Regions from separate parts of the Shinella sp. JR1-6 genome, predicted to be linked through region 1. Evidence: riboswitches for the same ligand, from Rfam matches in the RefSeq annotation. Region 1 holds a riboswitch; the other holds the start of a gene.
The links. Region 1 has a riboswitch for cobalamin ahead of EXZ48_RS04945 (ABC transporter substrate-binding protein). Riboswitches for the same ligand answer to the same signal wherever they lie in the genome.
Positions count from the first base shown of each region.

Region 2: it holds a riboswitch for cobalamin, as region 1 does, so the genes downstream of both, EXZ48_RS29615 (aromatic ring-hydroxylating dioxygenase subunit alpha) here and EXZ48_RS04945 (ABC transporter substrate-binding protein) in region 1, are expected to answer to the same signal.

Region 1 covers NZ_SHMI01000002.1:494,713-499,475, forward strand. Annotated here, with positions in the region: gene EXZ48_RS04935 (spermidine/putrescine ABC transporter substrate-binding protein) at 1-89, shown strand, start outside; gene EXZ48_RS04940 (MurR/RpiR family transcriptional regulator) at 146-1,000, shown strand; cobalamin riboswitch at 1,027-1,260, shown strand; gene EXZ48_RS04945 (ABC transporter substrate-binding protein) at 1,416-2,459, shown strand; gene EXZ48_RS04950 (iron ABC transporter permease) at 2,456-3,484, shown strand; gene EXZ48_RS04955 (ABC transporter ATP-binding protein) at 3,481-4,284, shown strand; gene EXZ48_RS04960 (pseudoazurin) at 4,281-4,730, shown strand; gene EXZ48_RS04965 (class I SAM-dependent methyltransferase) at 4,730-4,763, shown strand, end outside.
Region 2 covers NZ_SHMI01000031.1:5,731-10,493, forward strand. Annotated here, with positions in the region: gene EXZ48_RS29605 (glycoside hydrolase family 25 protein) at 1-784, shown strand, start outside; gene EXZ48_RS29610 (hybrid-cluster NAD(P)-dependent oxidoreductase) at 813-1,916, opposite strand; gene EXZ48_RS29615 (aromatic ring-hydroxylating dioxygenase subunit alpha) at 1,918-3,162, opposite strand; cobalamin riboswitch at 3,265-3,462, opposite strand; gene EXZ48_RS29620 (DUF6656 family protein) at 3,761-4,366, shown strand; gene EXZ48_RS29625 (diguanylate cyclase domain-containing protein) at 4,383-4,763, opposite strand, start outside.

The sequences.
Region 1 (4,763 bases):
CCATGGCGCGTCTCCAGATTTTTGAGGACCTGGGCCCGGCGCTCCGCCAGCTCGACCGGGTCTGGACGCGGGTGAAGACGGCGCAGTGACCATGCGCGATCCCCGCCCGCCTTTTCGGCGGGCGGGATTTTTGGGAGAGGGCGACGTGTCGAAACGCATTCTGAAGCTCGTTCAGTCCGACGATCTCAGGCGGTCCAAATCCGACAAGCTGATCGCCCACTATATCGAGCGCAACATCGCCGATCTCCCCTTCGAGACCGCGCGCTCGATCGCCCAGCGGCTTCAGGTCTCGCCGATGACCATCGGCCGGTATCTGCGCCGCATGGGCTTTGACGGCCTCGACGAGTTGAAGAGCGAACTGCGCCGCGGCGGTTCCAATCCGGCCTGGGAAGTCAAGGCCCAAGTCGCTTCGCTGGAACAGGACCGCAAGGAGGGAAAGCTCCTCGCCGGCCTCATCCAGCAGCAGATCGACAATCTCGGCCAGATCTATGCGATTACCAGCGCACCGGAATGGCAGCAGACGATCGACGCGTTGATCGGCGCAAGCGAGGTCTATGTCGCCGCCTATCAGAACGTGCGCGGCATCGCGCAATATTTCGCCAGCCAGCTTTCCTATACGCGCCCGCGCGTGCAGTTCGTCGATGGTCTCAACGGCACCTATGCGGAATTGCTCGATGGTTCCGTCGAGGGAAGGGTGCTGTTCCTGCACGATGTGCGCCGCTTTGCCGCCAAGGCCCGGCCGCTGGCGCTGGAGGCCCGGCGGGCCGGCGTCAAGGTCGTGCTGCTAACCGACGAATTCTGCCCCTGGGGGCCGGATGTTTCCGATATCTGCCTCGTCGTGCCGGGCTCGCACGGGCCGCTCTGGGATGGCGCAGCCACCATGACCGCCGTCATGGACCTCATGCTCAGCAATATCATTGTGCTCATGGGCGAAGCCGTGAGCGAGCGCGTCGATACGCTTACCCGCCTCCAGGACATCTTCGGAGATTTCGAGAGCTGAGCGCCTTGACGCTGCCGAGCGCGGCGGATTAAGGATGGATCGACGGTTTCCCGAGGGATGACTCCCAGGGGATTAATAGGGAACACGGTGCGGACGACCCAACAGGGACCCATTCCGTGGCTGCCCCCGCAACTGTAGGCGGATTGCCGCCTGTCCTCGGACGCGTTTTCGCGTCATGCCACTGCGGTTTTTCCGCGGGAAGGCAGACAGGCAGCAGATATCCGTGAGCCAGGAGACCTGCCGTCGTCGAGAAAAATCCAAGTCACGGGCGGGGATGCCCGGAACAGGAGACCCTATGACGACCCTGGCTGCCGGCAACGGCGGAATTCCAATCGTTTTCTCCCGACCGCAATCGGCGCGCGCCTGTCGGCGCGTCGGCTGAGCCCGCACGCTTTCATTCATTCGGGAGAAACCCATGACCATTCTGCCTGCGGCCGTGCGCGCCGCATCCCTCGTTTCCGCGCTGGCCGGTGCCGCCGTGTTTGCCCTGTCAGCGGGCGCCGCGCAGGCGGCCGCGACGCAGTATCCGCTGACGCTGGAAAATTGCGGCCGCAAGGTCACCTTCGAGAAGGCGCCGGAACGGGCTGTCTCGCTCGGCCAGAGCTCGACCGAAATCCTGTATCTCCTCGGCGTTGGCGAGCGCATGGTCGGCACGGCGGTCTGGATCGGCCCGGTGCTGTCGGGTTACGAGGATGCCAACGCCAAGGTCGAGCGCCTTGCCGACAACGATCCGAGCTTCGAGAGCGTCGTCGCCAAGAAGCCCGACCTTGTGACGGCGCAGTTCCAGTGGCATGTCGGTCCGGAGGGCATCGTCGCGACGCCAGAGCAGTTCGATGAACTGAAGATCCCGGTCTACACCTCGCCGGCCGATTGCATCGGTAAGGACAATTCCGGTGGCGGCGACGGGGTGCGCAAGACGGTCTTCACGATGGAGCTGATCTACAAGGAAATCAGCGAATTGGCGCAGATCTTTGATGTGCAGGATCAGGGCGAGAAAGTCATCGCCGACCTCAAGGCGCGCGAAGACGCGGCGCGCAAGAAGATCGCTTCGGCGGATGGCAAGCTTTCCGCCGTCTTCTGGTTCTCCAGCGCCGAACTCGACATCGACCCCTATGTCGCCGGGCGCAACGGCGCGCCGGGCTACATCATGTCGGCGCTCGGCATCCGCAATGTCATTGAGAGCGACGAGGAATGGCCGACGGTCGGCTGGGAAACCGTTGCCAAGGCCGATCCGAGCATCATCGTCGCCGGCAAGATGGAGCGCCGCCGCTTCCCTGCCGATGACGTCGCGGTCAAGCACACGTTCCTCAAGGAAGATCCCGTCGCCAGCCTGATGCCGGCCGTGAAGAACGGCCATGTCGTCGATATGGACGCCCAGGCGATGAACCCGACGATCCGCACGATCGAGGGCATCGAGGTGCTTGCCGACGCCATCGAGAAGGCTGGCCTCGCGAAGTGACGGCTGATCGCCCCATCCTGCTGCGCACGGGTGTCGCTCTTGCGGCGCTCGTGCTGCTTGTCGCCGCGCTCGGGGTGGGCGCGGCGGTGGGCGAGACCGCTATTCCGCTCGACGTCGTGGCAAAGACCGTGGCGAACCGCCTCTGGCAGGCGGGGCACGCCATCGAGCCGATAGACGAGGGCATCGTCTGGAACTACCGGCTGAGCCGCGCCGTGGTTGCGGCCTGCTGCGGATCGGCGCTCGCGATCTGCGGGGTGATCCTGCAGTCGCTGCTGCGCAACGCGCTGGCCGATCCCTACATTCTCGGCATTTCCGCCGGTGCCTCCACGGGCGCTGTCGCGGTGGCGATCCTCGGCATCGGCGCCGGTATCCTGACGCTGCCGATCGGTGCCTTTATCGGGGCGCTCGTCGCCTTCGGTCTCGTCAGCGCGCTGGCGGTTCGCGCAGGCCGCGGTACGGGGGCGATCATCCTTGCAGGGGTCGCCGGTTCGCAGCTCTTCAATGCGCTGACCTCCTTCATCGTCACCAAGGCGGCCAATGCGGAACAGGCACGCGGCATCATGTTCTGGCTGCTCGGCAATCTCTCGGGCGTGCGCTGGCCGGATGTCTGGCTGGCGCTGCCGGTTGCGCTTCTCGGGCTTGTCGTGTGCCTCTGGCATGCGCGCGCGCTCGATGCCTTCACCTTCGGCACGGAATCGGCGGCCTCGCTCGGCATTCCGGTGCGCCGGGTCTATGTCGTGCTGATCGCCGTCTCGGCACTGATGACCGCCGTCATGGTCTCCATCGTCGGGTCGATCGGTTTCGTCGGCCTCGTCATTCCCCATGCCGCGCGCATGGTCGTCGGTGTCCGCCACGGTTTGCTGCTGCCGGCCTCGGCGCTGATCGGCGCGATCTTCATGATTGCCGCGGACGTGCTGTCGCGGATCATCATTCCCGGCCAGGTGCTGCCCATCGGTGTCATCACCGCGCTGTTCGGCGCGCCGGCCTTCGCGCTCATCCTCAGCCAAAGGAGATCGGCCCTGTGACCCTTTCGGCAAAAGGTCTTTGCTGGTCGGCCGGCGGCGCGACCATCCTGACCGACGTCTCGCTCGACGTGCGTCCCGGCGAATTTCTCGGCATCATCGGACCCAATGGTTCGGGCAAGACCAGCCTGATGGCGTTGATGGCGGGCATCCGCAAGCCGCAGGCGGGTCTGGTAACGCTTGAGGGCTCGCCGCTTTCGGCCCACGGCCGGCAAGCCATAGCCCGCCGCATCGCCTTCGTCGAGCAGCAGGCGGAGACGACCGAGCGTATCACTGCGCGCCAGGCGGTCGAACTCGGCCGCACGCCGCATCTCGGCGCGCTGACGCCCTGGTCGCGGGCGGATGATGCCATCGTCGACAGGGCGCTGGAGGAGGTCGACATGGCGCACTTTGCCGGCCGGCTGTGGCACACGCTTTCCGGCGGCGAGCGGCAGCGGCTGCACATCGCCCGCGCGCTCGCCCAGCAGGCGCCGATCCTCCTGCTCGACGAGCCGACCAACCATCTCGACATCGGCCACCAGATCGGCCTGCTCCAGCTGGTGCGCGAACAGGACCTGACCGTCGTTGCGGCATTGCACGACCTCAATCACGCGGCCATGTTCTGCGACCGCATCGCCGTCATGCAGGGCGGCCGCATCGTCGTGCTCGGTACACCTGCAAAGGTGCTGGAGCCGCAGCGCCTGCACGATGTCTTCGGCGTCACCGTGGATGTCGAGCGCGACAGCGCCGGCGGCTGCTTCATTCGCTATCGCCGGCCAGAGCCCCGGCCTGCCAAACTCAAGCTCGTTGCAAAGGCAAGATGAAAACCCGTTTCCTCCTGGCTGCGGCCATCGCCGTACTTCTCCACGCCGCCCCCGTCGCCGCTGAAACCTTCCGGGTTGAGATGCGCAATCGCGGCGAAAAGGGCTCCATGGTTTTCGAACCGGATTTCCTGGCAATCAAGCCGGGGGACAGCGTCAAGTTCATCGCCACCCACAAGAGCCACAACGCCGCCAGCATCGACGGCATGGTTCCGCAGGGATATGCCGGCTTCAAGGGCAAGATCAACGAGGAGATCGAGGTCACCTTTGATGCCCCCGGTTTCTACGGCATCAAATGCTCGCCGCATTTCGGCATGGGCATGGTCATGCTGGTGAAGGTTGGCGAGGCGGAACTGACGGAGGCGATCCGCACGGTTGAAGTGCCAGCCCGCGCCCGGCCGCGCTTCGACGACATCTTTGCCCGTATCGATGCGGGCGAGGGGCAGTGATGCACGGCACACGCGGCAACAGTCATCTCAAGG
Region 2 (4,763 bases), on a different contig from region 1:
CCGGCTGCTCGCCCGCTCGAAAGGGCTGCTCTGGGGCGCCTATCACCTCGCCCGGCCGGGCAATCCGGTCGATCAGGCCAACCATTTCCTCGACTATGCCAATCCCCAGGACGACGAGATGATGGTGCTCGATATCGAAGGCATCGATCCCGACAACTACATGTCGCTGGAGGATGCGCAGGTCTTTGCCGGACACATCAAGACGCGCACGGGCCGCTATCCCGTGCTCTACACCAACCATTCGACCGCCCGGTTCATCGCCCTCAACCGTGACAGGTACCGCATCCTCTCGCGCCTGCCGCTCTGGTATGCCCGCTACAAGCCGGGCATCGAGGACGCCTTCCCGATTGGCAACTGGGACAATTACGCGCTCTGGCAGTTCTCCGCCGGCGTCAACTGCTCGAAACGGCGCTGCCCCTACCGGGTGAAGGGCGCGCTGACCGATATCGACGTCAACGTCGCGCCGATGACCAAGGCGGCGCTCGGCAAGGCCTGGGCCTTCGGCGAACTCCTGCCGGAAAAGCCCTTCGAGCCCGTCGACACCATGCTCACCGCCTCCATCCCGTCGGGCGGCAGCTTCAAGGCAACGGTAAGGGCCGAGGCCGAAGCCGGCACCGGCGCACAGACGGCCGGCGCCGTCACGCTCGCCTCGGGCGCGACAGCATCCTTCCCCGTCGCCGTGACGGCCGAAGTCCGCGCCGGCATCATGGCCAAGGGCACCGCGACCACCACGGTCGGCCGCCGCCTGGTCGAGGTGACGCCGCTTAACTATCAGGATTTCTGAAACGCTTGCGGCGGGCGCAGGCTCGCCCCTACGCCTCGATCTGCACGTCGCCGACCGGCCGCGAGCAGCAGGCAAGGATGTAGCCTTCCTCGATCTCGTCGTCGAGGATGCCGCCGTTGTGGCGCATGTCCACCTCCCCAGAGAGCTTCATCACCCGGCAGGTACCGCACAGGCCGCCTTCGCAGGCCGCGCCGATGCGCACGCCGGCCGCCCGGGCGGTCTGGAGGATCGTCTGGCCGGGCGGGCATTTCGCATCCTTGCCGGCCATGGTGAAGGTGACGGTCGCAACGGCATTGGCATCGACGTCGTGCTCACCGGCGCCGGCGCGGATGGCGATCTCCTCCGGGGCAGGCGCTGCGGCCGGCTGGAAGCTCTCCTCGTGGTAGCGCTCCATGTTGAAGCCGCAAACCTTGAGAAGGTCTCTGACGCCGCGCATGAAAGGTTCCGGGCCGCAGCAGAAGACGGTGCGCTCGCGAAAATCCGGCGCGAGCAGCGAGAGGCGGGCGGCATCGATGCGGCCGCGCAATCCGTGCCAGCCGTCGCGCGGATTGTGCCCCTCGACGACGAAGCCGAGCGTCAGGTTCGGCATCTGCGCGGCAAGACATTCAAGCTCCGCCTTGAACAGCAGATCCTCCGGCTTGCGCGCGCAGGTGACGAAGGCGACGTCGGACTGCGGCGCGCAATCCGACATCCAGCGCGTCATCGACATCATCGGCGTGACGCCGGAGCCGGCCGAGATGAAGAGATACTTTTCGGCGGGATAGCGCACGAGGGAGAAGTCGCCGAGCGGGCCGAAGGCCTTCAGCTTCATGCCGGGCTTCAGGTTGTCGAACATCCAGCGCGTGCCGATCGAGCTCTTCTGCGCCTTCACCGTCACGGAAACGGAGAAGGGGCGCGAGGGCGTCGAGGAGAGCGTATAGGTGCGCAGGACGGGATCGTCCTGCGCAACCGGAATTTCCAGCGTGACGAACTGGCCGGGCAGGTATCGGAACCAGTTGTCGCGGTCGGACCGGAAGGTGAAGGTCATCACGTCTGATGTCTCCACCGTTGCGGCAATGCATTCCAGCATGTGCTGGCGATCGTTCCACGGATGAAGCTCGTCGAAATGACGGAAATGGCTTGCGATCGTCATGTCATGCCACCCGCGAGAGCGGCTTCTTGGCGCCGTCGAGCCGATCGACCATGAAGTTCACGTACCATTCGACGAACTGCATGACGCCCCCCTCGTCTTCCGGCGAATAGGGGCCGGGCTGGTAGGCCGGCGAGCGGATGCCGAAGGCGTTTTCCTCGACGATGCGGCGGTCCTGGTCGTTGGTCTCGGTCCAGACATGGGTGAGCTCGTCAAGGCGGTAGTCGACGCCCTCGACCGCGTCCTTGTTGACCAGCCATTTCGTCGTGACCTGCGTCAGCTCCGGCCCAAGCGGCAGAACGCGGAAGGTGATGGCATGGTCGGCGAGCACATGATTCCAGGTCGTCGGATAGTGGAAGAGCAGCAGCGTGCCGATGTGGTTTTCCAGCACGTCGTTCGACAGCGGGCGGTTGACGGCGCGGGCGCCGGACATCGTGTAGCTCTCGGCATCCTGGATGAGCGGCATGCGGGCCGCGCGGAACTGGCCGGTCGGCGACATGCGGAATTCGCTCGGCAGGCCCGCCGCCTCGCATTTCTCCCAGTGCGCGGCGATGACGGGATCGTCCTTGGCACCCTGCACGCCGGTGGCGCTCGGCGCTTCGGGATAGGTGCGGCAAAGCTCGGGATGGTTGGCAGCGCAATGATAGCACTCGCGGTTGTTTTCCCAGACGAGCTTCCAGTTGCCCTTCTCGACGATCGTGCTTTCGAAGGCGACCTTGGTCTCGCCGAGGCGGTGACGGGCAAGATAGGGCTCGACCAGGTTGCGGAAAGCGGAAAAGTCCGGCGCCTCGTTTGCAAGGCAGATGAAGATGTATCCGCCGACGGTCTCGCAGTGCACGCGCTTCAAACCGTGCTGGCTCTTGTCGAAATCCTCGGCCATGTGACGGGCGAAGAGCAGCGAGCCATCCAGCTCGTAGGTCCACTGGTGGTAGGGACAGACGAGCTTGGCCGAGGACCCCTTGTGCTGGGTGCAGACGCGCGAGCCACGGTGGCGGCAGGAATTGTGCAGGGCGCGCACGGTCCCCGTGCGGTCGCGGGTGATGACCACGGGATAATCGCCGACCTGCACGGTAAAATAGTTGCCGGCCTTCGGGATCTCGCAGTCATGGCCGATGAACAGCCAGTCGCGATACCAGATCGTCTCGAGATCGAGCCTGTAGTGATCGGGGTCGATGTAGAAGGCCTGCTCGAGGCTGTGGCCCTCGCGCCGGTTCTTGAGCTTGCGGAGCACGTCGCTGCTGATGTCCATGCCGGATCCTCGATATCCTATTGGGGATGAGGCGCACGGAAGGAGACGGCATCCGGGCGCGGGGGCGCCGGACTGCACGCTTCCCGGCCGCCCGCCGCAGCCAGTCACGATCATTCCCAAGGCTGGTTTCCGGGCTCAGGAGTGTCCGTCAGGACCGTCGCGGCGCCTTCCCGGACTTTCTGTCCAGTGGCGTCTCGCCGCGCGTTTCTCCTACACCGTTGCGGGGGCAGCGCCGGATTTCAACCGGCTTCCCAATTCTCCGCTCTTCGTCAGAACGGCACCTCGAGTGTTCTTATCTAAACGCAAGACCGGGCAAACGACATGTCAGTTAGCGACATGCCATTCCGATTTGGCGACAGAGATAAAATGGGCAGAGGCAAGCCAACCTCAGGCCTAATTGCATATATTTCAATCAATTATGCAAAGGAAACGAGCAACATGAATACCCTTTGGGCCACCTGGCCCGCCCGGTGACACAATTGTCATATTGCGACCCCTCCGGAACCTTTGGAAAAAGCGGGGGCGGATTGGCAAGGAATGCTTAACGCCGTTTCCATAAACTTCATCGCATCGGGGCGCGAGGATGGAGTGCCGACGCGTGCAGCAAACCAAGTTCCGTTACTACGACGCAGTCGCCTACAAGCGCGCGAATCAGCCGAAATCAGCCGCCCATACCGAGTTCCTGCGCACCGGCCGCATCGACCGGAATGTCAGCTGGAGCCCGAACGAGAAGCGCTACCTCAGCTACCAGGAAGTGGCCGAGCGTACCGGCCGCAAGCTGGAAAATGCCGGCAGCGTCACGCATGACCGCATCAACGGCTTTCACCAGTCGATCCGCTTTCCCAAGCTGATCTTCCACCGCACGCTCGCCCAGACGCCGCATCTCGGCTATTGCCACATCACCGTCGCCAATTCCCGCTTCGCGGAATTCGAGAATGTGCAATGGGCCTTCTACATGGCCAATTTCTTCGCCGAGATCGGTGAGGAGGAGCAGTTCTTCGCCGACATCTCGAAGAAGGTCGGGCGGATGTATTTCGCCGTCGCCATCACGCCGGCCGAAGAGGAAGGCCGCCTGCAGATCGACCGCAAGGTGCGCGGCAACGGCGTGCTCTTCCGCACCGACGATCCGAAGCTTGCCATGAAGAACGTGCTGATGCTCGGCGCGCACAACGAGGCGCTGCGCAAGATCATCCGGGCGCTCTAACCCCTACCCCGCTGCGTCAGGCCACCCCGGACGGCCGGTAGATCAGCCACTCCTTGCCGGCCGGCACCTCGTCGCCGCGGCCATAGACGACGATCTGGTCGCCGCCCGCGCCCCGCGCCTCCGCCAATGCCCGCTCGCAGGCCGCCGAAAGGTCGAGCGCGCTGTCGGCGCGGTCCGCCATGCACACGCCGGCAGACAAGGTGAGGTGACCCAGATTGCGCCCGGTGCGCGGATCGCGCAGCGCCACCGTCTGGAAGGCGGCGCGCAGCAGGTCGATCAGCCGCGTCACCTCCCCTTCGTCAGCGGTGCGAAACAGGAAGCCGAAGCGCAGGCCGTCGAAACGCACGGCCAGCTCGCCTGCGGGAAAAGCCTGGCGGATAAGGCCGCCGTAGAAGGT